Regions from separate parts of the Nocardiopsis sp. B62 genome, predicted to be linked through region 3. Evidence: riboswitches for the same ligand, from Rfam matches in the RefSeq annotation. Region 3 holds a riboswitch; each other region holds the start of a gene.
What was found. A riboswitch is a leader RNA that binds a small molecule or an ion and turns the genes downstream of it on or off. The one in region 3 is predicted to bind S-adenosylmethionine.
Positions count from the first base shown of each region.

Region 1: linked by a shared signal. The riboswitch ahead of KBX21_RS20805 (aminotransferase class V-fold PLP-dependent enzyme) and the one ahead of KBX21_RS00795 (PotD/PotF family extracellular solute-binding protein) in region 3 are both predicted to bind S-adenosylmethionine.
Region 2: linked by a shared signal. The riboswitch ahead of thrC (threonine synthase) and the one ahead of KBX21_RS00795 (PotD/PotF family extracellular solute-binding protein) in region 3 are both predicted to bind S-adenosylmethionine.

Region 1 is NZ_JAGPXK010000023.1:36,132-45,813, reverse strand. It holds gene KBX21_RS20830 (GNAT family N-acetyltransferase) at 1-297, shown strand, start outside; gene KBX21_RS20825 (nitroreductase/quinone reductase family protein) at 356-823, opposite strand; gene KBX21_RS20820 (acyl-CoA dehydrogenase family protein) at 903-2,096, opposite strand; gene KBX21_RS20815 (CaiB/BaiF CoA-transferase family protein) at 2,158-3,444, opposite strand; gene KBX21_RS20810 (DUF3870 domain-containing protein) at 3,451-3,852, opposite strand; SAM riboswitch class IV at 4,069-4,183, shown strand; gene KBX21_RS20805 (aminotransferase class V-fold PLP-dependent enzyme) at 4,247-5,635, shown strand; gene KBX21_RS20800 (SAM-dependent methyltransferase) at 5,924-6,604, shown strand; gene KBX21_RS20795 (DinB family protein) at 6,595-7,164, shown strand; gene KBX21_RS20790 (primosomal protein N') at 7,161-9,242, opposite strand; gene fmt (methionyl-tRNA formyltransferase) at 9,352-9,682, shown strand, end outside.
Region 2 is NZ_JAGPXK010000005.1:63,995-73,676, reverse strand. It holds gene KBX21_RS07730 (ubiquitin-like small modifier protein 1) at 885-1,163, opposite strand; gene thrC (threonine synthase) at 1,225-2,484, opposite strand; SAM riboswitch class I at 2,498-2,638, opposite strand; gene KBX21_RS07720 (trehalose-6-phosphate synthase) at 2,909-4,348, shown strand; gene KBX21_RS07715 (GrpB family protein) at 4,570-5,175, opposite strand; gene KBX21_RS07710 (class I SAM-dependent methyltransferase) at 5,290-6,081, opposite strand; gene KBX21_RS07705 (S8 family serine peptidase) at 6,239-7,396, opposite strand; gene KBX21_RS07700 (DUF3263 domain-containing protein) at 7,627-7,911, shown strand; gene otsB (trehalose-phosphatase) at 8,023-8,868, shown strand; gene KBX21_RS07690 (serine hydrolase) at 8,837-9,682, opposite strand, start outside.
Region 3 is NZ_JAGPXK010000001.1:179,163-188,844, forward strand. It holds partial or broken gene KBX21_RS00770 (aldehyde dehydrogenase family protein) at 1-152, shown strand, start outside; gene KBX21_RS00775 (SDR family oxidoreductase) at 149-946, opposite strand; gene KBX21_RS00780 (LysR family transcriptional regulator) at 1,020-1,952, opposite strand; gene KBX21_RS00785 (MFS transporter) at 2,022-3,251, shown strand; gene KBX21_RS00790 (thioesterase family protein) at 3,440-4,216, opposite strand; SAM riboswitch class IV at 4,379-4,497, shown strand; gene KBX21_RS00795 (PotD/PotF family extracellular solute-binding protein) at 4,556-5,653, shown strand; gene KBX21_RS00800 (ABC transporter ATP-binding protein) at 5,650-6,726, shown strand; gene KBX21_RS00805 (ABC transporter permease) at 6,726-7,592, shown strand; gene KBX21_RS00810 (ABC transporter permease) at 7,585-8,418, shown strand; gene KBX21_RS26400 (hydantoinase/oxoprolinase family protein) at 8,415-9,682, shown strand, end outside.

The sequences.
Region 1 (9,682 bases), on a different contig from region 3:
GACCTGGTGGTCGAGGCCCCGGACGGGTCGCTGGCCGCCTGTTGCGTGGTGTGGTGGGACGCGCAGAACCGCTGCTCGGAGATCGAACCCCTCGGCGTGGTCCCCGCGCACCGGCGCCGGGGCCTGGCCGTCGCGCTCGCCCTCACCGCGTGCGCCCTGACCGCGCGTCGGGGCGGGGACCGGGTGTACATCAACACCACACCGAACGAGGCCTACCCGACCCCGGCCATGACGTACGCGACCGTGGGCTACAGGGCGCTCGACCGGGGCACGGCCCTGGTGCGCCCGGCCCGCTGACCCCGTACGGCGAAGCCCCGGCCACCCGTGTTCAGGGTGACCGGGGCTCCGCGCGGTTCTACAGACGGATCGTCGTGGACCGCACGATCTGGAAGACCGGGTGCCGGTCGGCCTCGGCCTCGAACGCCTGCTCCGGGGCCTCCGGCGGGGCGTCGAAGTACGGGCCCACGACCGCGGACCGGGGGTTGTCCAGGTACTCCTTGAGTACCGGAGCCGCCTCGGCCGGGCCCAGCTCCCGAACACTCACCAGTTCGATCCAGCCGCCCTGGCGCAGGGTGGCGAAACCGTCCTTGCGGATGTTGCGCACCCAGTTGACCTCGCCGTACGGAGAGACCAGGTACCGGCCGCTCTCACTGTCCAGGACACTGAGCGGGATGGTGCGCAGGAAACCGGAGGTGCGCCCACGCGTGGTGAGCAGGTGCAGCTCCGGCGGGCAGGCCCCGTACTTGACGAAGCCGCTGACGAAGGCGTTGGCGGTCCGCCGCAGTTTCGTCATCTCGAACCGCTTCGTCGGTTCGTTCACCATCTTCGGCAACTCCCTCGATCGGATGCTCCCATTGTGATGGTTTCCGGCCACCGATGGCACCCGCGGGGTGCCCGCCGCCCTACCGGAACGCCGAGACACCGGTCACGGACTGGCCGATGCTGAGCGCGTGGATCTCCTCCGTGCCCTCGTAGGTGGCCACCGTCTCCAGGTTCACCATGTGCCGCATGACCGGGTACTCCAGGGTGATCCCGTTGGCGCCGTGGATGCCGCGCGCGGTCCGGGCCACCCGCTGCGCCGCCGCCACGTTGGCGAACTTGCCGAAGCTCACGTGGTTGTGGTGACAGTTCCCCTCGTCCTTGAGTCGACCGATCCGCAGCGCCGTCATCGCGGCGTGGTTGACGTCCACGACCATGTCGGCGAGCTTGCGCTGGGTGAGCTGGAACCCGCCGATGGGCTTGCCGAACTGCTCACGCGTCCTCGCGTAGTCCAGGGACGCCGCGTAGCAGGCGCGGGCGGCACCGGCCACGCCCCACACGATGCCGTAGCGGGCCTCGTTCAGGCAGGACAGCGGCGACCCGAGTCCCTTCGACGCGGGCATGACGGCGTCGGCGGGCAGGCGCACGTCCTCCAGGACCAGCTCGGAGGTGATGGAGGCGCGCAGCGAGAGCTTCTTGTGGATCACGTTGGCCGAGAACCCGGGGGTGTCCGTGGGCACCACGAAGCCGCGGATTCCGTCCTCGGTGGCGGCCCACACCACGGCGACGTCGGCGACCGAACCGTTGGTGATCCACATCTTGGTGCCGTTGAGGACCCAGTCCGAGCCGTCACGGCGGGCGCGCGTGCGCATGGAGCCCGGGTCGGAGCCGGAGTCGGGCTCGGTCAGACCGAAGCAGCCGATCGCGTCGCCGGCGGCCATCCTCGGCAGCCACTCGTTCTTGTGCTCCTCCGAACCGAACTTGTGGATGGCGGCCATGGCCAGCGAGCCCTGCACGGACACGAAGCTGCGCAGCCCGGAGTCCACCGCTTCGAGCTCCCTGCAGGCCAGGCCGTAGGCGACCGCGCTGGAGCCGCCGCAGCCGTAGCCCTCCAGGTGCATGCCGAGCACCCCCAGGTCACCGAAGGCCTTGGCCAGCCCGCGCGGGTCCGGGAGGGTCCCGGCCTCGAACCAGTCGGCGACGTTGGGCAGGAGCTCACGGGTGGAGAACTCGCGGACGGCGTCGCGGATGTCGCGCTCGGTGTCGGAGAGTTCGGCGTCCACGGCCAGGAAGTCCAGGGGGTCGGGGGCGGCGGCCCTGCGCTTGGAGTCACTCATGGTGGGTGTCCCTTCGTGGTGCTTGCGTGTGTGGGGTCGGTGCCGGGGCATGGGCCCCGGCTCAGCCGACGTCGGTCTGCTGGACGGCGCCGCTGGCCAGGAGCGCCGCGATCCGGTCCGGGGTCAGGCCGAGCTCGGCCAGGACCCGCTCCGAGTGCTGTCCGAGCAGCGGAGGGGCGGTCATCGGCACGGGGGTGTGCTCCATGCGAAAGCCCGCCCGCACCTGCTCCAACGGTCCGGCCGTGGGGTGTTCCACCGTGCGCAGGACGTCGTCGCCGTTGGCGTCGGCGGTACGTAGCGCGTCCAGCACCCCGCGGACCCTGCCGGCCGGGACCCCGGCCCCGACCAGGACCCCCATCCAGTGCTCGGCGGGCCGTTCCCGCAGCGTCGCCGAGAGCTCCGCGACCAGTTCGTCCCGGTGCGCCACCCGTTCCGGGTTGGTGGCGTACCGGGGGTCCCGGCCCAGGTCGGGGCGGTCGATGGCGGCGCACAGACGCTGGTACAGGGCGTCGTTCCCGGCGGCGATCACCACCTCCGCGTCCTTGGTGGGGAACACCTGGTAGGGCACGATGGTCGTATGGGCGTTGCCCACGCGCGCCGGTTCGGTCCCGGTGACCAGCGCCTGCTGCGCCAGGTTGACCAGGCTCGACAGGGTGGAGTTGACCAGTGAGACGCTGATGTTCTCGCCGCGCCCGGTCGTCCGGGCCCGCATGAGCGCACCGAGGATGCCCACGGCCGCGTTCAGTCCGGTCAGGACGTCGGTGAGCGCCACACCCACCTTGCTCGCCGGACCGTCGGCGGGGCCGGTCGTGGCCATCAGCCCGCTCTCGGCCTGCACGACGATGTCGAACCCGGGGCGGGTGGCGGGTTCGTGCTCGGGGCCGAAGCCGCTCACCGAGCAGTACACGACCGCCGGATTGCGCGCGCTGACCTGCGCGTACCCCAGACCGAGCCGGTCGATCACCCCGGGTCGGAAGTTCTGGATCACCACGTCGGAGGTGGCGCACAGGTCCTGGACGGCGGCCAGGCCCTCGGGGTCCTTCAGGTCCACGGCCAGGCTGCGCTTGTTCCGGTTCACGGACAGGAAGTAGGCGGCCTCTCCGGGGGAGTGCTCCCCCCGGTGCTCCTCGGTGGGCTCGGCGTAGGGCGGACCCCAGGAACGGGTGTCGTCGCCCCGACCGGGCTGCTCCACCTTCACCACCTCGGCGCCCATGTCCGCGAGCAGCATGGTGGCGTAGGGGCCCGCGAGCACGCGGGAGAGGTCGGCGATCCGGACACCGGCCAGGGGGAGCGGCGCGTCCTGCCCTGGTCCGTGCACGGGATCGGTCTGCGGACTGGTCTCACTCATGGGGGGTCACTCCTTGCCGTCGAGGCTGGCGGGGTCCTCGGGGCCGCTGGGCAGCTGATCGCCGTCCCGCAGCTGGTAGTAGGTCTCCAGGCAGCGGCGGAGCGCGGTGGTGAGCGCGGCGCCGGACTGGCCCGCGTAGCGCGTCTGGACCCGCTGGACGATCTCCGCGATGTCCTCGGTCACGGAGGCGCCCTCGACCAGGGCACGGAAGAAGTCCTTGGCGAGGTCGGTCAGGAGCGTGGTGTCCGCGGCCACGATCCGGCCGTCCGCGGAGTCGACCGCGAGCACGACCCCGAGCCGCTGGTACTGGGAATGGCTCGCCACCGAGTCGGGAAGACGGGCGTAGCCGGAGATGAGCACAACCCTCGGGTTGCGGAAAAGCTGCTGAACACGGTCGTCGCCGTACAAAGGAAGAGCACCTCTTGTCTGCGGGCACGCGAAAACTCCAACTCACTGGAGTCTCGCGTCTGAAGGGCAGCCGGGGGAAACCGGACACCCGCGACGTGAGGGCAGTTCCCGATCAGTATGGCCCAGCCGGGACCGTCGGTGTCAAGGGCGGGGGTTGGTCCGGGGCACACGGGCGCGGATGCGCGCCACGGGAGCCGTGTGTTACATTTCGGCACAGGTCACGAGTACCAGCGACAAGCCCCGGCTAGCTGGTCGGCAACCCTCCTTCCGCGGTGGGGTGCCCCGGGTGAGGACCAGGTCCCGACACGACCGTGTCAGACAAGCGCGGACCCCTGAGGCGCGGCCGTCATCGGCGTACCCCGTGGGTCCCCACGACCCACAGAAGAGGTGCCCCATGACCACTGTCATCCCGTTCGACTCCACGCGCTCCAGCCGCTCCGCAGCCAGGGACGCGGCCCGCGACGCCAGGGCCCGCACCGAGTGCGCGATCGTCACCGCCGAGGGCGCAACCCCCCTGGTCACCGGCGGACACGTGGACTACGCCAACTTCGACTACGCCGCCAGCGCCCCGTGTCTGACCAGCGTCGCCGACGCGCTCGCCGCGGCGCTGCCCTACTACGCGAGTGTCCACCGGGGCGCCGGGCACCACTCCCAGGTCAGCACCGACGCCTACGAACGCGCCCGCCGCAGCGTCTCCCGGTTCCTGGGCGTGCGCACGGAGGCCGACGCGTCCGGTTCCGCCGACGCCGTCGTGTTCGTGCGCGGCACCACCGACGCCGTGAACCTGCTGGCCCGCGCTGTCCCCGAGGGGTGCACCGTGGTGGTCTTCGAGTCCGAGCACCACGCCAGCCTCCTGCCGTGGGAGCACCCGGCCTCGTGCGCCGGGAAGGTGGTCCGGCTGCCGCTGCCCGCGTCGCCCGAGGCCGCCGTCAGCGCCGCCCGGACCGCGCTCGCCCAGGCGCCCGAGGGTCCCCGGCTGTTGTGCGTCACCGCCGCCTCCAACGTCACCGGTGAGATCTGGCCGGTCGAGGAGTTGGTGGAGGCCGCCCACGCCGAGGGCGCCCGCGTGGTGGTGGACGCCGCCCAGTACGTGCCGCACCTGCCGTTCAGCCTCACCGCGACCGGCGCGGACTACGTGGCCCTGTCCGGTCACAAGCTCTACGCCCCCTTCGGCTCGGGGGTGCTGGCGGGCCGCGCCGACTGGCTCTCCGCCGCCGCCCCCTACCTCGCGGGCGGGGGAGCCACCCGCCGGGTGACCGAACACGACGTCCAGTGGAACGACCTCCCCGCCAGACACGAGGCGGGCAGCCCGAACGTCCTGGGAGCCGTGGCACTGGCGGCGGCCTGCGACACCTTCACCACCGAGACGCTCTCCCTTCAGCACATCCGCGAGGCCGCTCTGCTGGAGCGCCTGCGCGCCGGGCTGGGCGAGATCGAGGGTGTGCACGAACTGTCCCTGTGGGACGCCGAGCACGCGCGGGTCGGGATCGTGTCCTTCGTGGTCGACGGTCTGCCCGCCGACCTCCTGGCCGCCGCGCTCTCCGCCGAGTACGGGATCGGGGTGCGGGACGGCCTGTTCTGCGCCCACCCGCTCACCACCCACCTGCTGCCCGAGGGGCACGAGCAGGCCGTGCGGGCGAGCCTGGGCGTGGGGACCACCGAGGAGCATGTGGACCGGCTCGTCGGGGCCGTGGCCGACCTCGTGGCCCGGGGCCCGCTCTGGGAGTACGCCGACTGCGACGGCCGCCTCGCCCCGGTCCCGGACCCCCGCAACGTGCTCTGAGGCTCTGCGGAGCGTCCCCCGTGCCCGGAATCCGGGGTTTGGGACCTCGGACTCAAGGAACCTTGTTACGCATGACCCCACATTCGACGCACTAAGTCACATTTCACGCGTGGGTGTGCTGGGGATCACGTTCCCAGACGGTACTATCGGGCCCTGACGGTGGGGCGCGCCGTCGCCGGACCCGACCGGTCCGCACCGACGACGCGGCCCGCCTCCCGCGAGCGAACCGGCTGGGGGAGCGTGAACGTGACGGACGTCCGAGGACCCAAGACAGGTCCCCTCACGGCCGTGTTCCGAGCGACCGAGCCCCCGCGCGTGCCCGAGCAGCCATCACCTGTGGTCAGCCTCGGCTCGCGCGGCCGCACGCCGCCCGACCCCGCCGAGACCGAACTCGTCCGTCTGCACCAGGCCTTTCTCGGTCGCGTGGTCGACTACCTCTGCGCGGACGCAGGGATACGCCAGTTCGTGGACTGGGGCTGCCCGGTGCCCGGCACCGCCGAGCGGGTGCGCCGGGCCAACGCCGACGCCACCGTGGTGCACCTGGCACCGACCGGGGCGGCGGGGGTGCTGGCCGCTGCCGCGCTCAACGCGACCGTCCTGGCCGGGGACGGTTCCGGTGACTCCGGGACGGACACCGTGCTCCGACGCCTCCACACCAGCGGGCTCGTCGACTTCGACGAGCCCGTCGCCGTACTGATGACCCGACCCGGCACCGAACAGGAACCGCCGGCCGGGCTCGACACACTGCACACGATGATGCGCGGCGGCGGATACGTCGCCCTCACCTCCACGGCTCCCCGCCCCACGGCGGAGCGGGCCTTCGCCCCTTTCCTCCCCGTCGAACCGGGGGTCGCCGACCTGACCTGGTGGCCCTATCCGGACGATGACGTGCCCGCCCCGGGGTGTGGAACCCTGGGCGGACTGGGCCGCGTGCCCAGGCGAGGAAGGGGAGCGACGCGATGGCGCTGAACTGGAACGGCGAGATCCTTGCCCAGATGAGGTTCTACTGGGACTTCTCGTTGTGGCCCAGGCTCGAAGGACTGACGGACGCGGAGTTCTACTGGGAGCCGGTCCCGGACTGCTGGACGGTGCGCCAGCTGCCCGACGGCCGCCACGCCCCGGACGGCGCCTATCCCGAGCCCGAGCCACCGCCGGTCACCACCATCGCCTGGCGCCTGGGGCACATCGTGGTGGACGTGCTGGAGGCCCGGATCAACTGGCACTTCGGCGACCGCACCACCAACCGCGACAACATCGACTGGCCCTCCAGTGCGGCCGAGGCCAGACAGCGCCTGCGCAGGGCCTACATCACCTGGTCCGACCACATCCAGGAGCTTGACGACGACGCCCTGGCCGAGCCGGTGGGAGGTGCCGAGGCACCCCAGTGGTCGGACTTCCCGCTGGTCGTGCTCATCCTGCACCTCAACCGCGAGTTCATCCACCACGGCGCCGAGATCGCCCTCCTGCGCGACCTCCACAGGGCGCGCTTCGGCGAGAGCCCCGGCCCCTGGACCGAACCGGTCTCCTAGAGCACGTGCAGGGGGTCCACCCGGACCTGCACCAGGTGTTCGTCCCGGCGCGCGCTGCGCGCCGAGGCGGCCGCCTTCAACGCACGGGAGAGGTCGCCCACCGCCGAGCGCGGCACGCGCAACAGCGCCCGCTCGGTCACGTGGTCACCGTTCTCCCCCGTCTCGGAACCCACCGGAACCGGTCCCAGCAGCTCGGCGGACTCGGGAAGCCGGATCTGGTCCAGCAGCTCACGCACGTGCTCGGGGGCGCCGGTGATCGAGGCCATCGACACCGCGGGGGGAAACCCCAGCCCGCGCCGCTCGGCCAGCTCGCGCTCGGCGAACCCGCCCGGGTCCCAGCGCACCAGTGACTGCACCACCGGCAGGGACGCGTCCGCAGACACCACCACGGTGCCGCCCGGCCGCACCAGGGCGGCCGCGTTGAGCCAGCGGCGCAGCGCCTCCTCCGAGGCGCGCAGGTCGGCCCGGTTGAGCAGCGCCCAGCCGTCCAGGAGCACCGCCGCCGCGTACCCGCCCTCCGGGACCACGGGCTCGGCCCCCGGGGTGGACACCACCAGCGAGGGTTTGTTCGGCACCTCCGCCAGGACCTCGTCCCGGCCCGAGGTGCGCACGGTCAGCGACGGGAAGGCCCTGCCCAGCTCCTCGGCGGTTCGGCGGGCGCCCACCACCACCGCGCGCATACGGGTCACCCCGCACTCGGGGCAGGCCCACTGTCCGGCCACCCGGCCGCACCACCCGCAGGAGGGCACGGCGTGCGCCTCGCGGATGGCCAACGGCCCGTGGCACTCCCCGCAACGGGCCGGTTCGCGGCAACCGGCGCAGGCCAGGGCGTTGAGATAGCCGCGGCGCGGCACCTGGAAGAGCACCGGGCCCTCACGCGCGCCGTCCCTGGCGGCCTTCAGGGCCAGGCTCGGCAACCGCGCGCTTCGCGCGGCCTCGTCCCGTGCCAGCTCGCGGTCGTCCCCGGCGGGTTTGACGAGGGGCGCACGGCCGCGCAGGGTCGCCCGGTCGGCGACCAGCGGGAGCGCCCACCCGGACTCGACCAGCAGCTGGGTGTCGGTGGTGCGAGTGTGGCCGCCGAAGAGCGCGCCCGCCCCCGACATGTGCGCACGCATCGCCAGGACCGTCCGGGCGTGCGGATAGGGCGCGTGCGGGTCCACGTGCACGTCGTCCCCGTCGTCCCACAGCACCACCAGACCCAGGTCGTGGACGGGAGCCAGGAGGGCCAGACGGGACCCCACCACCACCCGGGTTCTCCCGTGCAGAACCGAGAGCCAGCGCCGGTAGCGCGGGGTCGGCCCCAGGTCGGCGGGCAGCGCGGCGTGCCGTCCCTCACCCAGATGACGGGTCAGGGCGGCGTCCACGGCCTGGACGTCACGGCTGTTGGGGACCACGATCACCGTGCCGCGACCGGCGTCCAGGGCGGCCCCGGCGGCCACCGCGACGGCGTCGGCCCACTCGGGGCCGGGCAGGGCGTTCCACACAGCGCGGGCCGGACGCCCCTCGCGCAGGGCCGCGACGAACCCCGGGCCCTCCGGATAGTCCCGCCAGGGACCCGGGTCCGTCGCGACGGCCTCCCGCTCCGGCTGGTCCTCCTCGTCCGGTGGGGTCTCCCGCTCCACCCTGACCCTGCGCGGCGGAAGGGCCAGCTTGGCCACCTCGTTGAGGGTGCCCGCGTACCGGTCCGCCACGGCCCGGGCCAGCTCCAGGATCTCCGGGGACAGCACCGGCTCGGAGGAGACCACGGAGTCCAGGTAGAGCAACTGCCCGGCGAAGTCCGAGCGCTCCACCCGCTCCGCCAGCAGGCCCGACAGCAGGCGCCCGTGGAACCACACCTTCACCCGGCAGCCCGGAACCGCCTCCGCGTCCTGGTCGCCGGAGACCTGGTAGTCGAAGTACCGGTCCAGGTGGGGGAGAGGGGTGTCCACGATGACGCGCGCCACCGGAAGGCTCGCGGCGGGCCTTCGGGGCTCGGGACGGGACGCCTCCTTGGCCCTGGCCTTGGCCAGCGCCTTGGGGTCCAGCAGTTCCGACACGTCGAAGAGGCCGTCGTCGGGCTGGTCGGGCTGCTCAGTCATCACCCTTGGTTTACCAGAACCCGCCGACAACACCGCCTTTCCCGCTCGGGAGCCCCCACGGGTACTGGTAGAACAGTGACCCGTAGGCGCAGCGGAGGGGGACCCGAACATGAAGCTTGTCTTTGCCGGAACACCGGAGGTGGCGGTGCCCTCACTCAGGGCGCTCATCGACTCCGAACACGAGGTCGCCGCGGTGGTCACCCGGCCCGACGCGCGGGCCGGTCGAGGACGCAGGGTCTCGGCCAGCCCCGTCGCGGAACTCGCCGAGAGCGAGGGCATCGAGGTCCTCAAGCCCGCCAAGGCCGGGGACCCCGAGTTCCTGGCGCGCCTGTCGGAGATCGCCCCCGACTGCTGCCCGGTGGTGGCCTACGGCGCCCTGCTGCCGCAGTCCGCGCTGGACGTGCCCAAGCACGGCTGGGTGAACCTGCACTTCTCCCTGC
Region 2 (9,682 bases), on a different contig from region 3:
TCGATCCGGTTAGCACTCGGTATAGGTGAGTGCTAACCACTCCCTTTTTTAGCACTCGGCCATGGAGAGTGCAAACGATGTGGTCACGATTTCCCCAGCTTCGGAAACAGCCCTGAACAGCGCGGACTTCCCTCCACAGGGCGGTTTGAGCGCTCGGCGAACAACGGACGAACCCCTGGTGGAACCGGGTGGCCAGGTCCCGCCAGCCCGGTAACCAAGGGCCCGCCCACCATCTGGTTGAACGTTGGCGCGCAAGCGGGCCCATCCCCGCGTGCGCGGGGGGCAGCAGGCCTCCCGGCGCGGCCGCAGGGTGACCCTGGGTCCATCCCCGCGCACGCGGGGAGCAGGCCGGGGCCATGTTGGAGAACATCCACGCGGTGGGTCCATCCCCGCGCACGCGGGGAGCAGATCACGCCGTTGACCAGGTCGGGGATGATGCTGGGTCCATCCCCGCGTGCGCGGGGAGCAGGCCACCGAGTACGCCAGTTTGACCCGAGACCCGGGTCCATCCCCGCGTGCGCGGGGAGCGTTTGACCCGAGACCCGGGTCCATCCCCGCGTGCGCGGGGAGCAGGGTGGACGGCGGGCGTACCTGGGGGGCTGGTCGGGTCCATCCCCGCGTGCGCGGGGAGCAGACTATTTGAACAGGAAACTTACCAGCGGCAAGGGGTTGTTTTTCCAACTTCTCAGAAGTTGGACACCGAAGACAAGAGACCCCAAAGGACCCACGTGATTCATCTCTTCTCTCTCCGCACCAACAACCGCGTCGCCGACATCGCCACCCTCGTCCCCTGGAGAATCTCCCTCCCAGGTTACGAGGGTCCGGGCACGCGGCGGGGCGGGCACCGACCGGCGCCCGCCCCGTGGTTCGCCACTGCCCGTGCGTCAGCAGCCCCCGGCGACGGCGGGGATGATCGAGATCTGCTGGCCGTCCCGGACCTCGGTCTGTAGGCCCTTCTCGAAGCGGACGTCCTCGTCGCCGACGTAGACGTTGACGAAGCGGCGGACCTTGCCGCCGTCGTCGAGCACGCGGGCGAGGATGCCCGGGTGGTTGGCCTCCAGGTGGTCCAGGACCTCTGCCAGGGTGCCGCCCTCGGCGGTCACCTCGGACGCGTCGTTGGTGTAGGTGCGCAGGATGGTGGGCACGCGGACGCTGACGCTCATGGTGTTCGTACTCCTGGGACGTGGGTGCTGCGCGGGGTGGTGAACGTGGGGCGGGCCCGGATCAGGCCAGGCCCTCGGCCTTGAAGGCCTCCAGGGACGGCTTGATGGTGGCGGTGACACCCGAGTCGACGGCGTTGAGGGTCTTGAGCCCGTCGCCGGTGTTGACGATGACCGTCTCCGCCTCGGGGTCGAGCCTGCCCTCGCGGACCAGCTTGCGCAGGACACCGGTGGTCACGCCGCCCGCCGTCTCCGCGAAGATCCCCTCCGTGCGGGCCAGCAGCTTGATGGCGTCGACGATCTCGTCGTCACCCACGTGTTCGATCGCCCCGCCGGTGCGGTTGGCGATGTCCAGCACGTACGGGCCGTCTGCGGGGTTGCCGATCGCCAGCGACTTGGCGATGGTGTCCGGCTTGACCGGCTGGATGACGTCGTGCCCGTCGGCCCAGGCGCGGGCGACCGGCGAGCAGCCCGTGGCCTGCGCGCCGAACACCTTGTAGGGGCGGTCCTCGACGAGGCCGACCCTGATCAGTTCCTGGAAGCCCTTGTCGATCTTGGTGAGCTGCGATCCGGAGGCGATCGGAATGACGATCTGCTCGGGCAGGCGCCAGCCGAGCTGCTCGGCGATCTCGTAGGCCAGCGTCTTGGAGCCCTCGGCGTAGTACGGCCGCAGGTTGACGTTGGTGAAGCCCCAGCTCTCGCCCGCCTCGTCGCCGATGAGCTCGGAGCAGAAGCGGTTGACGTCGTCGTAGTTGCCGTCGATGGCCACGACCTTCCCGCCGTAGACGGCGGCCATCACGACCTTGCCCTCCTCCAGGCCGGCCGGGATGAACACGCACGAGTCGAATCCGGCACGCGCGGCGGCGGCACCCACGGCACCGGCGAGGTTGCCGGTGGAGGAGCAGGAGAGGGTGGTGAACCCGAAGGTGCGGGCGGCCTCGACGGCGATCGCGACCACGCGGTCCTTGAAGGAGTGCGTGGGGTTGGCGGAGTCGTCCTTGACGTGCAGGGAGCGCAGGCCGAGTTCGGCGGCGAGGCGGTCGGCCCGGACGAGGGGGGTGAGGCCGGGGTTCATGTTGGGCAGGTCGGCCACGTTGTCGGGGACCGGGAGGAGGGAGCGGTAGCGCCAGATGTTCTTGGGGCCGCTCTCGATCTGCTCGCGGGTGACGGGCCCGAAGTCGTAGGCGATCTCCAGGGGGCCGAAACAGAACTGGCAGGCGAAGCTCGGCGAGAGTTCGTAGCGCTCACCGCACTCCCGACAGGACAGCGCGGTCCCGGGACCGAAGGCGCGAACGGAGGTGGGTTCAGCGGCGGCAATCGCCATGGCGAGGCGTCTCCCCTCATCTTCCCTGGTGGCCACCTTGACCCCAGGCCGGAGTTGGCACCTGCCTCGACGGGTCGCGTTGATCGCGGTTCCACATGCCGAGATGGTTGCCGGGGCTTCGCAGGGCCGGTCCCTCCACCCCTCTGGATGAGCAATATGAAGTTGTGGCGGTTCTTCTCCGAGAACGCACCGTCACTGTAACTGAGGTGCTGACCGATTTTCCACGCCGGGTGATCCGGATTACACAAAGCGGCTCGAATGCTGAGACGACACCGTCCACGTGCGGCGCGACCCGAGTACGGAACCGGCTCCCCTGTGACGGTGTCCACCGTTGCCCGCGAGGGGGTTTGGGGCGACTGTCCCTAGGCGAGACCTAGGAGGAGTGCGTGATCCCCAGAGCATCCTTCGTCGAGAGGACGACCACGTGGACAAGGCTCAGATCCTCATAGCCTCCAACAGGGGCCCGGTCTCCTTCTCCACCGCCGACGACGGCTCGCTTGAGCACCGTCGGGGCGGCGGAGGACTGGTCTCGGGGATGATCTCCGTGGCCACCGAGATCGACGGACTGTGGGTGTGCGCGGCCCTGTCGGACGCCGACCGCCGCGCCGCCACCGAGGCGCCGGGGGCCCGTCTGGACCTCGCGCACGACCTCGACGGCATGCGAGTCCACATGTTGGACATCCCTGAGACGACCTTCTCGGGCGCCTACACCGGGGTGGCCAACTCGACCCTGTGGTTCGTGCAGCACATGCTGTACGACACCCCGAACAAGCCCTCCTTCGGCTCGGAGTTCCGCAGCCAGTGGGAGGACTACGCCGCCTACAACAACGCCTTCGCGGAGGCGCTGGTCAGCGGTGCCGCCGAGAACGCGCGCGTGGCCGTGCAGGACTACCACCTGGCGCTGGTGCCGCGCATCCTGCGCGCCCGCCGACCGGACCTGCGGATCGCCCACTTCTCGCACACTCCGTGGGCCCCGCCCGAGTACTTCCGGATGCTGCCCACCCAGGTGGCCCGGGAGCTGCTGGAGGGGATGCTCGGCGCCGACCGGCTGGGGTTCCTGAGCCCGCGCTGGGCCGACGCGTTCCTGCGCTGCTGCGCCGAGATCCTGCGCGCCGACGTCGACCTCGAACGGCGCACCGTGGAGCACGGGGGCCGGATCGTCGAGGTGGGCGTGCACGCCCTGGGCGCGGACGAGGAGGGGCTGCGGGAGAGCGCGTCGGAGCCCGCCGTGGCGGACCGCAGGCGGACGCTGGGTGAGGCCGTGGGCGACACCCGGCTGATCGTCCGGGTGGACCGCACGGAGCTGTCCAAGAACATCGTGCGCGGTCTGGAGGCGTACCGGGAGCTGCTGACGGCGCACCCGGAGTGGCGGGGCCGGGTCACCCACCTGGCCTTCGCCTACCCGAGCAGGGGCGACGTGCCGGAGTACCGGGAGTACACGGACTCCGTGCTACGGATCGCGAAGGAGATCAACGAGGAGTTCTCCACCCCCGAGTGGACGCCGCTGGTACTGGAGGTCAACGACGACTACCCGCGGTCGCTGGCCTCGTTCCAGATGGCCGACGTGCTGCTGGTGAACCCGATCCGGGACGGTATGAACCTGGTCGCGAAGGAGGGCCCGGTGCTCTCGGAGCGGGATTCGGTGCTGGTGCTCTCGCGTGAGGCGGGGGCGGCGGACGAGCTGGGCGGGGACGCCCTGCTGGTCAACCCCTACGACACCGTGGAGACCGCCGAGGCGCTGCACCGGGCGCTGTCGATGCCCGAGGGGGAGCGCAAGGAGCGCCGGGGACGGCTGGCCGAGGCCGCCGTGGCACTGCCGCCGCGCCGCTGGTTCCAGGACCAGCTGCGTTCCCTGGACGGCTGACGGGGTTCGACGTGGGCCGCTCGGCCTCGGCGGGGCCGGGCGGGTGCCGGGCGTCGGGACGCGCCGGAACACCAGGAGCGACAGGACGCCAGGAACAACGCGAGGGCGTGTCCCGTGCTGGACACGCCCTTCGGCGGGGTCGCGTTCCGGTCCACGACCGGCTGGCTCTCGGTCGGACTCCGGTCATCCGGTAAGTCACCGGGCGCCCGACCGGTATCCGGTCAGTGGTTCCGGGAGGTGGCCGCCTTCCAGGCCTCGGCCTCGGCGAGGAGTTCGGTGACGATGCCGGACTTGGCGTCGGCGTAGTCCTGGATGCGCTTCCAGGTGCGCTCGGAGAGTTCGCGCTTGACCGCGGTGTAGCGTTCCCGGGCCCCGGCGTCCGCGATGAGGTAGTCGCGGAAGAGCCGCATGCGGTCGATCTCCTCGCACCCCTGGCCGAACACGTGGAGGTTGAGGTTGACGCTGGGGCCCTTGAGGACCCGGTGTTCGTACCAGTCGGGTTCGGCGATGACCAGGGTGTATCCCACCTTCTCCAGGTCGTTCAGGTAGGCGGCCTCGTCGGAGGGGTCGGCGACGGCCATGACCAGGTCCACGCAGGGTTTGGCCGCGAGGCCGGGCACCGAGGTGGAGCCGACATGGTCCAGGGACAGCACGCGGTCCCCGAGTGCACCCCGGATACGGGATTCCTCCTGGCGGAACAGGTAGGGCCACTTGGGGTCGGGTTCGGAGAGGCGCACGCGACCGTTCACCAGGTTGCGTGCCATGGGGTCGGAGGCGACCCGCCTGTCTCCTCGTGAGGGCAGAGAGGGCGTTTCGAGAGGCGACATTCCACAAAGCCTTGCCGTCCGGCGTACCCGCGTCAAGGCTTTCGACGTGCCTTACATATGCACGCGCATACGTGACACTACCGACCGTCGGATCGGCATGACCGAACGCGACGGTCAGGCCTTGGAGCGCCCCTCGGGGGTGGAGACCACCAGGACGAGCGAGCCCTCCCACTCGGGGAGTTCGCGCAGGTGGCCGTGGCGCGCGTCCCACGTGCCGTCGCGGAGGTCGCGGGAGAGGTGCTCGTGGAAGCGGGTGTGCGCGGCCTCGTCGACGAAGCTCCACGCCGAACAGGCCTGCCGGGCCCCGGGGTCGAGCAGCACCTCGGGGCGCGCGTAGTAGGCCTCGTTGAAGCCGTCCGAGCAGTCGAGCGGGATGGGCACCCGGGTGACGGTGGTCGTGCCGCCCAGCCCCTCGGCCAGAACCGACGGCTCCGGGTAGCGGCGCGCCTCGGTGTCCAGGACCTCCGGGCAGTAGTCGTACAGCCAGAAGTCGCGTACCAGGGCGGGGTCGCAGGTCAGCACCACGACGGGGCCCGTGGTCACTCGCCGGACCTCCGCCAGGCCCCTGGCGAGGTCGGACCACTGGTGGACGCTGAAGGTGGTCATGGCGGCGTCGAAGGAGTCGTCGGGGAACGGCAGCGACTCGGCGGTGCCGTCGACCGCCGCGGGCAGGTGCCCGGGGCGCCGGGCCCGCATGCTGGCCGAGGGCTCCACGGGAGTGACGTCGCGGTCGGCGGGTTCGTAGGACCCGGCCCCGGCACCGACGTTGAGCACCGTCCGGGCGTCTCCCAGGGCGGCGTGGAGGAGTTCGGCGATCCTCGGTTCCGGTTGCCGGTGGTCCGTGTACGTGCGGGCGATGACCCCGTAGTCCGCGTCGCCCGCGCTGCCGTCCCGCATCCGAACCATGCTGTCTCCCACCGTCGAGGTGTCGCCGAGCCGAGCTAAGTGTGGTGCCGCAAGGACCCTAACCAACGAAAAGCCGTGGCGTCACGGGCTTTTCGCCCGATCCGCCACGGCTCGCCCCGCCAGGGGGCGTGTGACCTCAGCCGACTCGACGCCGCGCCTACTTCTTGCGGCGGCGGCCGCCCTTGCGCCGGGAGGGGCGCTCCTCGGCCCGGGCCTGCTCGGCCCGCTCTGCGGCGAGCCGCTGGTCCTCCTCCTGCCGCTCGGCCGCCACCCCGTAGGGGTCCTTGCTGGTCCGGCGCACCCACAGCACCAGCACGATCACGATCAGCGCCAGCACCACGCCGACCAGCGCGAACCACATCCACACCGGAACGGTCGGGGAGTCGTCCTGCACCAGGTTGTCGTCGACGAGCGGCATGTCCTGGGCGTTCCCTGAGGCCTGCGCGACGGCCGAGGGCAGGTACAGGGACGCCAGCCCCTGCCCGCCCTGCTGGGAGCCCTGCACCAGGGCCTCACGGAGCTTCTCGGCGCCCAGCTGCGGGTACTCGGAGGTCAGCAACGCGGCCGCACCCGCGGCCACCGCGGCGGCGTACGGGGTGCCGGTCACGTCGGTCTGACCCATGTCCGGGCCGGCCGTGGACAGCTCGGCGCCGGGCGCGAGGAGGTCGATCGACTCGGACGGGGGCGAGTCGGGCAGGAGCACGCCCTCCTCGTCCACACCGCCCACCGCCAGGACGTTCGGGTCCGCCTCGCCGCCCGCCGGGGCGACAACCAATGTCCCGCTCCGCGCGGCCGACGCGGTCGCCGCCTGGAGGTCCTCGTCCTGTTCGACCTCGTCCTGGAGCAGGACGACCTGGGCCCCCTGCTCCACGGCGTAGCCGATGACGTCCGCGGGGCCGTCGTCGGTGGGCAGGACCAGCAGCCTCGCGGCCGGGGCCACGCCCAGCACCCCGCCGTCCGCGTCCATGCCGTGGCCGTGTCCGACGACCAGCGCGCCCGCCGCCGTGCCGGGATCGGTGTCGTTGCCGTTCGTCCCGAACTCGGTGTCGACCACCAGGTTGTCCCGGAGGTCGGGGTGGTCCTCGTCCACGGAGACCCCCGGAAGGGCCACGGTCACGCCCTGACCCTGGCTGGTCTCCCAGGCCTCCTGGGCTCCGATGGAGGTCAGGGCCCACTGCTCCGGGCGGAAGTCGGGTACGTCGGCGGCGGCTGGAACCGCCGTCAGTCCCAGTACGGTGAGCGCCGCGCAGGCGCCCGCCGTGGCGCCCAACACGTGGCGCTGGTGTGTCCTGCTACGGCTGTTGCCCCCGAGCACGTCAGGCTCCCTCGAACGTTGCGGTCGGTGCTGCGCCGGGCCCTCCCCGGACCCTCGCGATTCTGTCATGCGCACAGGATCCAGGCTTGGACAAGTGACCCGGGGGGTAGGACACGTAACTGTATCCCTGGTGCCAGTCCTGGGTTTCGCGCTCCTCATCCGGCATGGCGAGTCGCTAGCATGAGTCGCGCCGATCCGGACAAACCAATGACCCGTCCAGGGGGTGTCCCATGCCGAACATCGGTCCGTCCGACGACGGTCAGTCGGCCCTCGCCGAGCGCGAACAGCGCATCCTCGCCTTCGAACGCCAGTGGTGGAAGTTCGAGGGATCCAAGGAACAGGCGATCCGTGACGAGTTCGGGTTCTCCGCGACCCGCTACTACCAACTGCTCAACGGTCTGGTCGAGCGCCCCGAGGCGCTCGCCTTCGACCCCATGACCGTCAAGCGCCTGCGCCGCCTGCGCGCCGACCGCAGACGTCAGCGCAACGCCCGCCAGCTGGGCATCCACCTGTAGGGCGACCGAGCGGGCCACGGGCTCCGGAGAACCCGCGGAGCAGGCCACCGACCCGGGCAGCGCACCCGCCTGGGAACTCCACAGTGCCCCCGACAGCGACAAGGTCCCCGTATGCCCCCGTCCACAGCAGACGACCGTCCCGTGCCCACCACCGACGCCGGTCGCAGCGCGCTCGACGCACTGGTCTCGGACCCCGACCGGGCGCTGGTCGCCTTCGACTTCGACGGCACCCTGGCGCCCATCGTCGCCGATCCGCGTGACTCCGCTCCCCAACCGGGGATCGTGGCCGCGCTGGCCGAACTGGCGTCCCTGGTGGGCACCGTCGCGGTCATCACCGGCCGCCCCGCGGAAACCGTCGTGCGGCTCGGCGGCCTGGAGCGGGTCCCCGGGATCGTCGTGCTCGGCCACTACGGCGCCGAACGGTGGACGGACGGCCGCGTGGTGGCCGCCGACCCGCCGCCCGGAGTGGCGCTGGTCAGGGAGGAGCTCCCGGCCCTCATCGACTCCTCCGGCGCGCCGGAGGGCACGTGGGTCGAGGACAAGGGCCGATCCCTGGCCGTGCACACACGTCGGGCCACCGACCCCGAACGGGCCCTGGAACTACTGGCCGGTCCCCTCACCGAGCTGGCCGAGCGGGCCGAACTCCAGGTGGAGCCCGGTCGGCTGGTGATCGAGCTCCGTCCACAGGGTGTGGACAAGGGCGCCGCCCTCACCTCCCTGGTGGAGGAGAGAGCGGCCCGGAGCGTGCTCTTCGCCGGTGACGACCTCGGCGACCTGCCCGCCTTCTCCGCCGTGGCGGCCCTGCGCGGACACGGGATCCCCGGGCTCACCGTGTGCTCCTCCTCCGACGAGGTGACCGAGGTCGCCGACGCCGCCGACCTGGTCGTCCCCGGACCGGCCGGGCTGACCACCCTGCTCGGCCAGCTCACGGCGACGATTCGTGGGCTTGCGGGGTGAGCGCCGAACGCGCGGCCGAGCGCAGGTCCACCAGACCGGTCCGGTCGCGCCCGTAGTGCACGGCGTTGGTGAGGACACCCACGTAGCGCCCGCTCTCGGGGTGCAGGAACAGGCTCGTGCCGGTGAACCCGTTGTGGTAGACCACGCCCTCCGGGGTGACCAGCCAGGCCAGCCCCCTCGACAGCCGGGCCCCCGCGTCCACGTGTGGTGACCAGCTCTCCCGGATGAACGACGACGGGATGATCCCACTCCCGCCGTCGTGCAGGCGCAGCATCTCCCGGGCGAAGGAACCGAGGTCGATGGCGTTGCTGAACACACCGGCGTGCCCGGACACTCCGCCCATCAGCGCGGCCGCCTCGTCGTGCACCACGCCCCAGGAGGGCGCCGCGCCGACGAGGCGCCGCTCGGTCGGCGCCACACTGGGCGACCTCGCCAGCGGCCCGTAGGTGGTGGAGCGCAGACCGAGATCGGTCCACAGGTCGTCGGCCAGCCGATCCAGGGTGCCGCCGTACAGGCGCTCCAGGAGCAGGCCGAGCAGGATGAACCCGCGGTCGATGTACTGGTAGCCGGGTTCCTCCAGCGGGTCCGACAGGATCGCCTCGGCGAGGTCCTGGTCGGTGCCCACGTACCGCTCCATCCAGGACACCGGGTTGAGGCGGCTGGTGTGCGTGAGGATCTGCCGGGTGGTCACCCAGGCCCCGGGGAGGTCCTCACCGGGAAAGTATTCGGACATCGGGGCGTTGATGTCCAAAACCCCCTCGGCGATCGCCCGTCCCACGAGCGGCCAGGTGGCCATCACCTTCGTCAGGCTCGC
Region 3 (9,682 bases):
AGACCGTCGACGACGAGGCGGTGGCGCCCTTCGGCGGGGTCGGGTTCTCCGGCACGGGAGCGCGCTTCGGCGGTACCAGAGCCAATCTGGAGGCCTTCACCGAGACCCAGTGGATCACCATGCGGGCCGATCCCGCCCGCCACCCGTTCTAGGCCGAGATCCCGCCGTCGCTGTGCAGGAGCTGGCCGTTGACCCAGCCGCCCTGCGGTGAACACAGGAAGTCGACCAGGTGCGCGGTGTCGCGCGGGGTGCCAAGGCGCCCCAACGGGGTGTGGGCGGCGCACTCCTCGCGCACCCGGTCGGGCATCCACCCGGTGTCCACCGGTCCCGGATTGACCACGTTGGCCGTCACCCCGAGGGAGGCGAGTTCGCGCGCCGAGGCCAGCACGATCCGGTCCAAAGCGCCCTTGCTCGCCCCGTAGGGGAGGTTGTGCACCACGTGGTCGCTGGTCAGGGCGATGATCCGGCCACTGCCGTGCTCGTCGCGAAACCGCCGCCCGAACTCGCGCACCAGCAGCCAGGAGGCGCGGGCGTTCACCGCGAAGTGGCGGTCGAAGCTCTCCACGGTGGTGTCGAGCAGTCCCGAGTCCACCGATTCGCAGTGGCACATCACCAGTGCTCGTACCGGTCCCAGTCGTCGTTCGACTTCGTCGAGGACGTGCGCGGGCGTCTCGGGGTCGGAGAGGTCGGCCTCGACCGCGACCGTGGCCGCCCCGAGCGCGGAGAGGTCGGCGTCGACCGTGTCGGTGGCGCCGCTCTCCACACCCCAGGGCATGCGGTCGTCGTAGGGGGTCCACTGGCTGCGGGCCACGTCCCAGCCGGAGGCGGCCAGACGCCGGGCGATGGCCGCGCCGATGCCCACGGTGCGGCCCACCCCGGTGACCAGGGCGACGGGACGGGCGGCGGGCGGGGCGGTGGCCTCGGCGGGGCCGCGGTGCACGTTCATGCTGCCCCATCCTGGGCCCGGAACGACGCCCCCACAAAGGGTTTTCGCCGTGCCTTCAGGGGTGGCGGCGCCGTCATCCCGTGAGATCGGGGATGACCCTCGGGCCCACCCGCCGCACGTAGTCGCGGAACGACGCCACCGCAGGGGGTTCGTACCCTCCGCCGGATCCCTCCTCGGGCCAGACCACCCCCACCGGCCGTTCGGCCTGCCCGTCCCGGATCGCCAGCTCCACGGTCCCGCCCAACGCCCCCTTCGGCCGCGCGGGCAGCACGGACACTCCCAGTCCCGCGGCCACCAGCCCCCTGGCCGTCGCGATGTCGTCGGCCTCGAAGGCCACCCTGGGCGTGAACCCCGCCCGGTCACCGAGCCGGTCCGTCAGGTGCCGCACACCGCGCCCCGGCTTGAGCAGGATGAACTCGTCGCGCACGTCGGCCAGGGACACGTCCCCGGCACCCGCCAACACATGGTGCTCGGGCACCACCAACCGCAGGTACTGCGTGTGCAGCACCGCCGAGGCCAGCCCCGGACCCGACGGCAACGGTGAGGTCAGCGCCAGGTCCGCGCCGCCGGAGGCCACCCGGCGCAACGACTCCGCCCACGCCTCCTGGGTCAGGGTGAACCGCACGCCCGGATGCTCGGCGCGAAACCCCCGCAACAGCACGGGCACCACTTCCACCCCCAACGTGGGCAGGAAGGTCAGCGCCACCCGACCCTCCTCGGCGCCCGTGAGTTCGGCCACTCCCTGCCGCAGATCGTCCAGTGCTCGCTCCACGTGGGGCAACAGCAACCGACCGGCGCGCGTCAACCGGACGCCCCGCCCCGTGCGCTCCACCAGAGCGATCCCCAACTCCTCCTGCAAGCGGGCCAAAGCCCTGCTCAGCGTGGGCTGGGGCATGTTCAGCGCCTCGGCCGCGTGGGTGATGTGCTCGGTCCGGGCGACCGCCGCGACCATCCGCAAACGGGGCGCCAGGGTCCGGGTCAGCGCGTCCACATCCGGGTCATCCATACACATCAGTATGCAACAACGTGAAAGCATGCATTGGACGTATGAAAGCGGCCTTCCTAGCGTTGAAGCATGACCGTGACCAGTTCCCCCACGAACCTCGACCCGCGCCCCCGCGCGGGCACGGCCGCCTACCGGCGCACGGTCATCGCCCTCGTGGCGGCCGCCGTGGCGACCTTCGCCCAACTGTGGTCGGTCCAACCGATCCTGCCCGCCATCGCCGACGGCTTCGGCACCTCCGCCGGGCAGACCGCCCTCGCCGTCTCGTTGTCCACCGGAGGCCTGGCCGGGTTCACCCTGATCTGGAGCGGCGTCGCCGACCGCGTCGGCCGCGCCCGCGTCATCGTGCTCTCCCTGCTGCTGGCCACCATCCTGGGCGCCATCGTGCCCTTCTCCACCGACATCTGGATGCTGCTGCTCCTGCGCACCCTCCAGGGCGCCGCCCTCGGCGGGGTCTCCGCGGCAGCCGTGGCCTACCTCGCCGAAGAGATCCACCCGCGCGACGCACCGAGGGCCACCGGCCTGTACATCGCAGGGAATCCGCTCGGCGGTATGGGCGGCCGCCTGCTCGCCGGGTTCGCCGCCGAACACGGCGGCTGGCAGTGGGGGATCGCCGCGAACACCCTCCTCGGCCTGGCAGCCCTCCTGGTGTTCGTCCTGGTCCTGCCGCGCGGACAGTCCGGTCCGCGCGCCCGTCCCACAGGCACCGGCGACCGCTTGGGGGGACGCCTCAAGGCGGCCCTGACCACGCGGGGACTGATCCCCATGTACGCCCAGGCGCTCCTGCTCATGGGCGCGTTCATGGCCGTGTACAACGTCCTCGGCTTCCGCCTCACGGACCAGCCCTTCGGCCTGTCCCAGGCGGTCGCGTCCCTGCTCTTCCTGTCCTACACGGCCGGGATGCTCGGCTCGGGCATGGCGGGCTCGGCCACCCAGCGCTGGGGCAGGTACGGGGTCCTGACCACGGCCACCCTGATGCTCCTGCTCGGCCTGGGCGGGCTCTTCACCACCTCGGTGCTCCTGCTGCTGGTGGCTCTGCTCGTGCTGACCTTCGCGTTCTTCTGCGCCCACGCGACGGCCTCCGCCTGGGTGGGCTCGCACGCGGTCGCGGGGCGTGCTCAGGCGGCGGCCGTCTACACCCTCGCCTACTACCTGGGCGCCAGCCTTTTCGGCTGGCTCGGCGGAGTGGTCTACGACGCGGTCGGTTGGAACGGCACCGTGACGCTGGCCCTGACCCTCACCGCCCTCGCGGGGCTGATCGGCCTGCGCCTGCGCCGCCTGTCCACCCCCGACCCCGTCTGAGTGCCCCGCACGGCCCGGACGTCCGAACGCGTCCGGTGGGCGAAGAGCACCATGCCCGACACCGGTACCAGGATGAACGACTCACGGATGTGCTCGCCGATCTCCCAACCGGCCAGTCCGCGTGGTCGAGCCATGCCCTGCACCTAGCCACCCGGACGGCCGACAGGCGCTCGCCGACACGGGCTCCCTCAGCTCAGCGGGCGCACCGTGAGGCACTGCTCGGCGGTCCCGACCTCGCCGAGCCGGTCGTGCAGCACCGTGCTGGTCAGCCCCAGACCCTCGGGCCCGAACACCACCCGGGTGTCCAGCCCCACCCAGGGGCCCTCCGGTCGGCGGTGCAGGTGCACGGTCAGGTCCACGTTCGGGAACATCCACTCCGTCGGCGCCTGTCGCACGGCGACGCCGTTGGCGGTGTCCACCAAGGCGACGTAGGAGGCCACCGGACCGGCCTGTTCGCCTTGGACCAGCTCCACTCCGGTCGTGAGCCAGGCCGTGCCACGGCCTCGCCCGGGTTCGCCGACGGGTCGCACGTCCAGCGAGGCGATGTAGCCACCAGGCCAGAGCGAGCTCATCTGGCGCTGCTTGAGTCCCTCCGGGGCCGGCAGCGGACCGGCGGCGCCGCCCGCGACCTCGCTGGTGTCTCCCGGGGCCAGGAGCCAGGCCCGGGCCCGCACCACCATACGGTCCTCGGCGAAGACGCGGGCCTCCACCAGTTCGATGGTGCGCCCGGGGCGGAGGGTCTCCACCTCAACGCGGCACTCGACCATCGGGAGTCGGCCCAGGATGTCGAAGGAGATCCGCGAGAGCAGCAGTCCCCTCCCGGCGGAGTGGGACTCGATCACGTGGGCGATCAGCCCGCCCAGGGGGCTGAAGTGCTGTTCGGCCGTGTTCCAGGCGCCACTGACGTGTTCGGTGGGCAGGTATCGGTCGGTGCCGGCCCGGACGAAGTACGCGTTCTGGCCCAAAGTGCTCTCCTGTACGACGGTTTCGTGCCTCCAGCATCATCCACCACCGTTCGAACCGTTCCGCTACCGGAGGCCGCGGATTGGGGCCAGTGGTGCCCCTGGGAAAAGTGGTGCTTGTAACCTTTTTGGTAGGAAAAGTGGTTTTCGTGGTACGTTCCTGCTGGTCATGAGTTCCAGCGACAAGCCCCGGCTGGCTGGACGGCAACCCTCCGCTGCGGTGGGGTGCCCCGGGTGAGGACACGGTCCTCGGAGCATCGGCGCTCCGACGGCAAGCGCAGGAGTCCCTCCTCCACTCGCCCCGCCGTGTACCTCGATCCCGAAACGGTGAAAGGAAGAACGATGCGAGTACCCCGAGGACTGGGACTCCCTCTCCACGCCGCGGGCGGCGCCCTGCTGCTTGTCGGTGCCACCGCCTGCGGCGGGATCGACACCTCCGCCCAGGACGGCTCCGGAGGCGGCGAGATCACCGTCACCGCGTTCGCCGGTCCCTGGGGCGAACTCTTCACCTCCTCCTTCGTCGAGCCCTTCGAGGAGGAGACCGGGATCAAGGTCAACGTGGTCACCGGCGCCGACGGCGAGTGGGTCACCCAGATGCGTGCCGCCGGGGGCGAGAATCCCCCCTTCGACCTGGTCGCGCTCACCTCGGAGACCTTCCACCAGGCCGTCACCAACGACCTCGTCCAGCCCCTGGACCCCGACGCCCTGGCGCACTGGTCCGAACTCGACCCGGTGCTGGTGGAGCAGTCCACCGTGGACGGTACCTCCTACGGGGCTCCCCTGACCACCGGCTCGGCCGGGCTGGTCTACCGCACCGACCTCGTCGAGGAACCCCCGCAGGACTGGGAGGACATCTTCGACGAGCAGTACTGCGGCCACGTGGCCCTGCCCCCGCTGACCTACAACATCGGCCTCCAGTTCTTCTCCGGCCTGGTGGCCTCCGAAGGCGGGGACCTGTCCGACCCCGCGGCCGTGGACCGCGCCTTCGAACGCCTGGAGGAGCTCCAGGACTGCGTGTCCGCCTACCCCTCCGACGCCGGCAACGTCGGCACCGTGCTCCAGAACGGCGACGCCTGGATCGTCCCGTTCTGGGACGGGCGCGCGACCGCCATGGAGCAGGAGGGGCAGCCGATCGGCTTCACCTACCCCGAGTCCGGTGCTGTGGGCGCCCTGACCTCCTACTACGTGGCCGAGGGCACCCAGAACCGCGAGAACGTCTACGCGTTCCTCGACTACCTGACCTCCGCCGAACACCAGAAGCCGTTCGCCGAGGGCACCTTCTACGGCGGCGGCAACACCGGCATCGACCACTCCGCCGAGTTCGACGAGCGCATCAGCTACGGCACCGACGTCTACGAGGGCTTCACCTGGGTGGACTACGGCGCCGCCACACCCAACCTCAACGACTGGCAGCAGCGATGGAACGAGATCTTCCAGTGACCGACCCCCACGCCGAACACATCGTCGTCGAGTCGCTCACCACGGCCTACGGCGGGACACGGATCCTGGACATCGACCGGTTGGCGTTCCACCGGGGCCGGTTCCTGTCCATCCTCGGGCCCAGCGGCTGCGGCAAGACCACCCTGCTGCACGCCCTCGCCGGGTTCGTCGAGCCCGACGGCGGCTCCATCACGATCGACGGCCGCGACGTCACCGCGGTGCCTCCGCACCGCCGCGGCCTGGGCATGGTCTTCCAGAACTACGCCCTCTTCCCGCACATGTCGGTGGCCGACAACGTCGCCTACGGTCTCCGGGCGCGCCGTACGCCGCGTCCGGAGCGGGACCGGCGCGTGGCGGAGGCACTGGACCTGGTGGGCCTGGCCGCCTTCGCGCGGCGCCGCCCCCGGCAGCTGTCCGGCGGTCAACAGCAGCGGGTGGCCGTGGCCCGGGCACTGGCCACCCGGCCCGACGTCCTGCTTCTGGACGAGCCGCTGTCCAACCTCGACGCGCAGCTGCGCCGCGAGATGCGCGTCGACCTGCGGGCCCTCCAACAGCGGCTCGGCATCACCATGGTGTTCGTGACCCACGACCAGGAGGAGGCCATGTCGCTGTCGGACCACATCGTGGTCCTCAACGGCGGGCGCGTCGAGCAGGAGGGCACACCACAGGAGGTCTACGCGGCCCCGGTGAGCCGCTTCGTGGCCGAGTTCGTGGGCGCCGCGAACGTCATCGAGGGCGTCGGCGGGGCCGAGGGCGTCCGCGTCGACGGGGCACTGGTCCGCACCGGCCTGGCGGAGCCGCCCACCGGCGAGGTGTCCCTGGCCCTTCGGCCGGAGCGCGTCCGTGTCTCCGGGGGAGAGCGACCCCTGGGGGCCGCCGGACACGGCGGCGCCTACGGCGAGGTGGTCCACCGGGCCTTCCTCGGCGACGGCTGGGAGACGCGGGTGCGGGTGGGGGAGTCCCTGTCCCTGGGAGCCCGTACCGACACCGAGCCCCCCGCCGTGGGGGCGCGCGTGACCGCGCACTGGGACGCCGAGAGCGTGATCCGGCTCCGCGACACGGGCGGCGCCTGATGAGGGCGACCCGGGAACGCCTGTCCGGTGTGGGGTTCGTACTGCCCGTGGCGGTGTTCCTGCTCCTGGTGTTCCTGGTGCCCCTGGTACGGGTGCTGTCGTTGAGCCTGCATCCGGTCGACGGGAGCGGCAACCCGCTCCCCGAGTTCTCACTCGTCCAGTACGAGCGGGTGTTCACCGAGACCTTCTTCTCCCAGGCGCTCGTGCGCAGCCTCCAGACCTCGTTCCTGGTCACCACGCTGTGCCTGGTGCTCGGCTACCCGGTCGCCTACGCCCTGTCCCGGACCCGCACGGGGTTGACGCGCACCCTGATGTTCGTCATCGTCCTCTCTCCGCTGCTCACCAGCGTCGTGGTGCGCAGCTACGGCTGGGTGGTGCTGCTCTCGGCCAACGGCGCGGTCAACCGCCTCCTCGTGGGAACGGGGATCACCGACCAGCCGCTGCCCCTGCTCACCAGCTACACGGCGGTCGTCGTCTCGGTGACCCACGTGCTGCTGCCCTTCGCGATCATTCCGCTCACCACCGCCCTGGGCAGTATCGACCCCCACCTGCGGCGTGCCTCGCAGAGCCTGGGAGCGGGCGCCGCCCGAACCTTCGCGCGGGTCACTCTGCCGCTGAGCCTGCCCGGCGTGGCCGCCGCGTGCATGGTGGTCTTCCCGCTGGCCATGGGCATCTACATCACCCCGCTCCTGGTGGGCGGCGCCAACCAGCCGCTGGCCGGACTGCGTGTCTACAGCCAGATCACCAGCGTCTACGACTACCCCGTCGCGGCCGCGCTCAGCCTGACCCTGTTGGCGCTGACCCTGGTGTGCGTCGCCGCCATGGGCGCCGGATTCCGCTTCTGGGAGAGGAGGCACGATGGCTGAGTCCACCGCCGCGCCCCGCGCGCGCCGACGCGGCTCCCCGGCCCGGATCGCGGGGCGGGTCGCGCTCGGCCTGCCCGTCGGACTGATCCTGTTCTTCCTGGCGGCCCCGCTGGTCGTGCTGGCCGTCAGCTCGCTCAACCCGACCGCCTCACTCCAGTTCCCGCCGCAGGGCGTGTCCCTGCGCTGGTACGCCTCCGTGCTGTCCTCACCGGACTGGGCGGTCTCGTTCCGCCTCAGCGGACTGCTGGTGCTCATGGTCGTGGCGACCACCACGGTGCTGGGCACGCTGGCCGCCTACGGACTCGCCCGCGGGACCTTCCCCGGGCGGCGGCTCGTGGAGGCCACCGCGCTCGCGCCCCTCATGGTCCCGGAGATCATCATCGCCCTGGGGCTCCTCTACTACTTCCAGGGGCTGGGACTGCTCAACAGCGTTCCGGGGCTGTGGCTGGCGCACTCCCTGGTCGCGCTCCCCTTCACCGTCCGCACCATCATGATCAGCGCCGCACGCCTGGACCCCGCCCTGGAACGCGCCGCCGCCACCCTGGGGGCCGGACCCGTCCGTGTCTTCCTCACCGTGACGCTGCCGCTCCTGCGCCCCGGAATCCTCGCCGGCGCGGTGTTCGCCGCGGTCACCTCGCTCGGGGAGGTCGCGGTGTCGGTCCTGATCTCGGGAGCCAACACCACCACCGTCCCGGTGCGCGTCTTCTCGGCGGTGAAGTTTGAACTCGACCCCTCGGTCGCCGCGGTCTCCACGCTGCTCATGCTCGCGAGCGTCGCGGTGATGGTGGTCGTCGACCGGATGACCCGACTCACGGAGGCAGTGTGAACGACGACGCGGCGACCGGAACCCGAACCGGCGCGGGGACCGACCCACCCCGGGGACCCCGGGTCGGCATCGACGTGGGCGGCACCTTCACCGACGTCGTGCTGACCCTCCCTGGCGGCGGCACCGCCCACCACAAGGAGCCGAGCACGCCCTCCGACCCCGCCCTGGCGGTGGCGCGCGGACTGAGCGCGGCCACCGCGGCCGCCGGGCTGTCCCCCTCCGACGTCGTGGACATCGCGCACGGGACCACCATCGGCCTCAACGCCATCATCCAGCGGCGCGGGGCCCGCATCGCGCTGATCGTCTCCCGGGGCCACCGCGACATCCTGGAGATCGGTCGCAGCCGGATGCCGTCCTCCTTCGACCTGCACGCCGCCAAGGAGGAACCACTCGTCCCGCGTGAACGCGTCATCGAGGTGGACGCCCGCCTGGACGCGAACGGGCGCGTCCTGCGCGACCCGGGCGACGCCGACCTCGCCCGCGCCGCCGAGGAACTCTCCGCCACCGGAGCCGACGCCGCCGCGGTGGTGGTGCTCCACGGACACACCGCGCCCGACTACGAGGCCGACCTCACCGCGCGCCTGGCCGCCCTGGCCCCCGACGTGCCGCTGGTGTCCTCCGCCGCGGTCTGGCCCGAGGTCCGCGAGTACGAACGCACACTCGTGGCCTGCATGAACGCCTACATCCAGCCCCTGATGAGCGGTTACTTCGACCGGCTCGAGGAACTCCTGGCCGACCTGGACGTGCGCGCCCCGATCTTCATCACCGCCTCCAACGGCGGCTCGCTCAGCCTGGCCTCGGCCAGGGCGCGGCCCATCGAGACGGTGCTGTCCGGCCCCGCGGCGGGGGTGACCGCGGCGGCCCGCCTGGCCCAGGCGGCCGGGACCACCGACGTCGTGACGTTCGACATGGGCGGAACCAGCAGCGACATCGCGGTCACCGTCGGGGGCGCGCCCGAGTTCGCCGTCAACACCACCATCGGGGGCATGCCGCTCATCCTGCCGGTGGTGGCGGTCGGCGCGATCGGCGCGGGCGGCGGCTCCGTGGTGCGGGTCGACGACTTCGGCCTGCTCAAGACCGGACCGGACAGCGCCGGAGCCGACCCCGGCCCCATCGCCTACGGTCGCGGTGGCCTGCGCCCCACCATCACGGACTGCTACCTGGTCACCGGAGTCATCGATCCCGAGGAGTTCCTGGGCGGGCGCATGGCGCTGGACCGGGACTCCGCCGAGGCCGCCCTGGCCGAACTCGCCCGCGCTCTCGA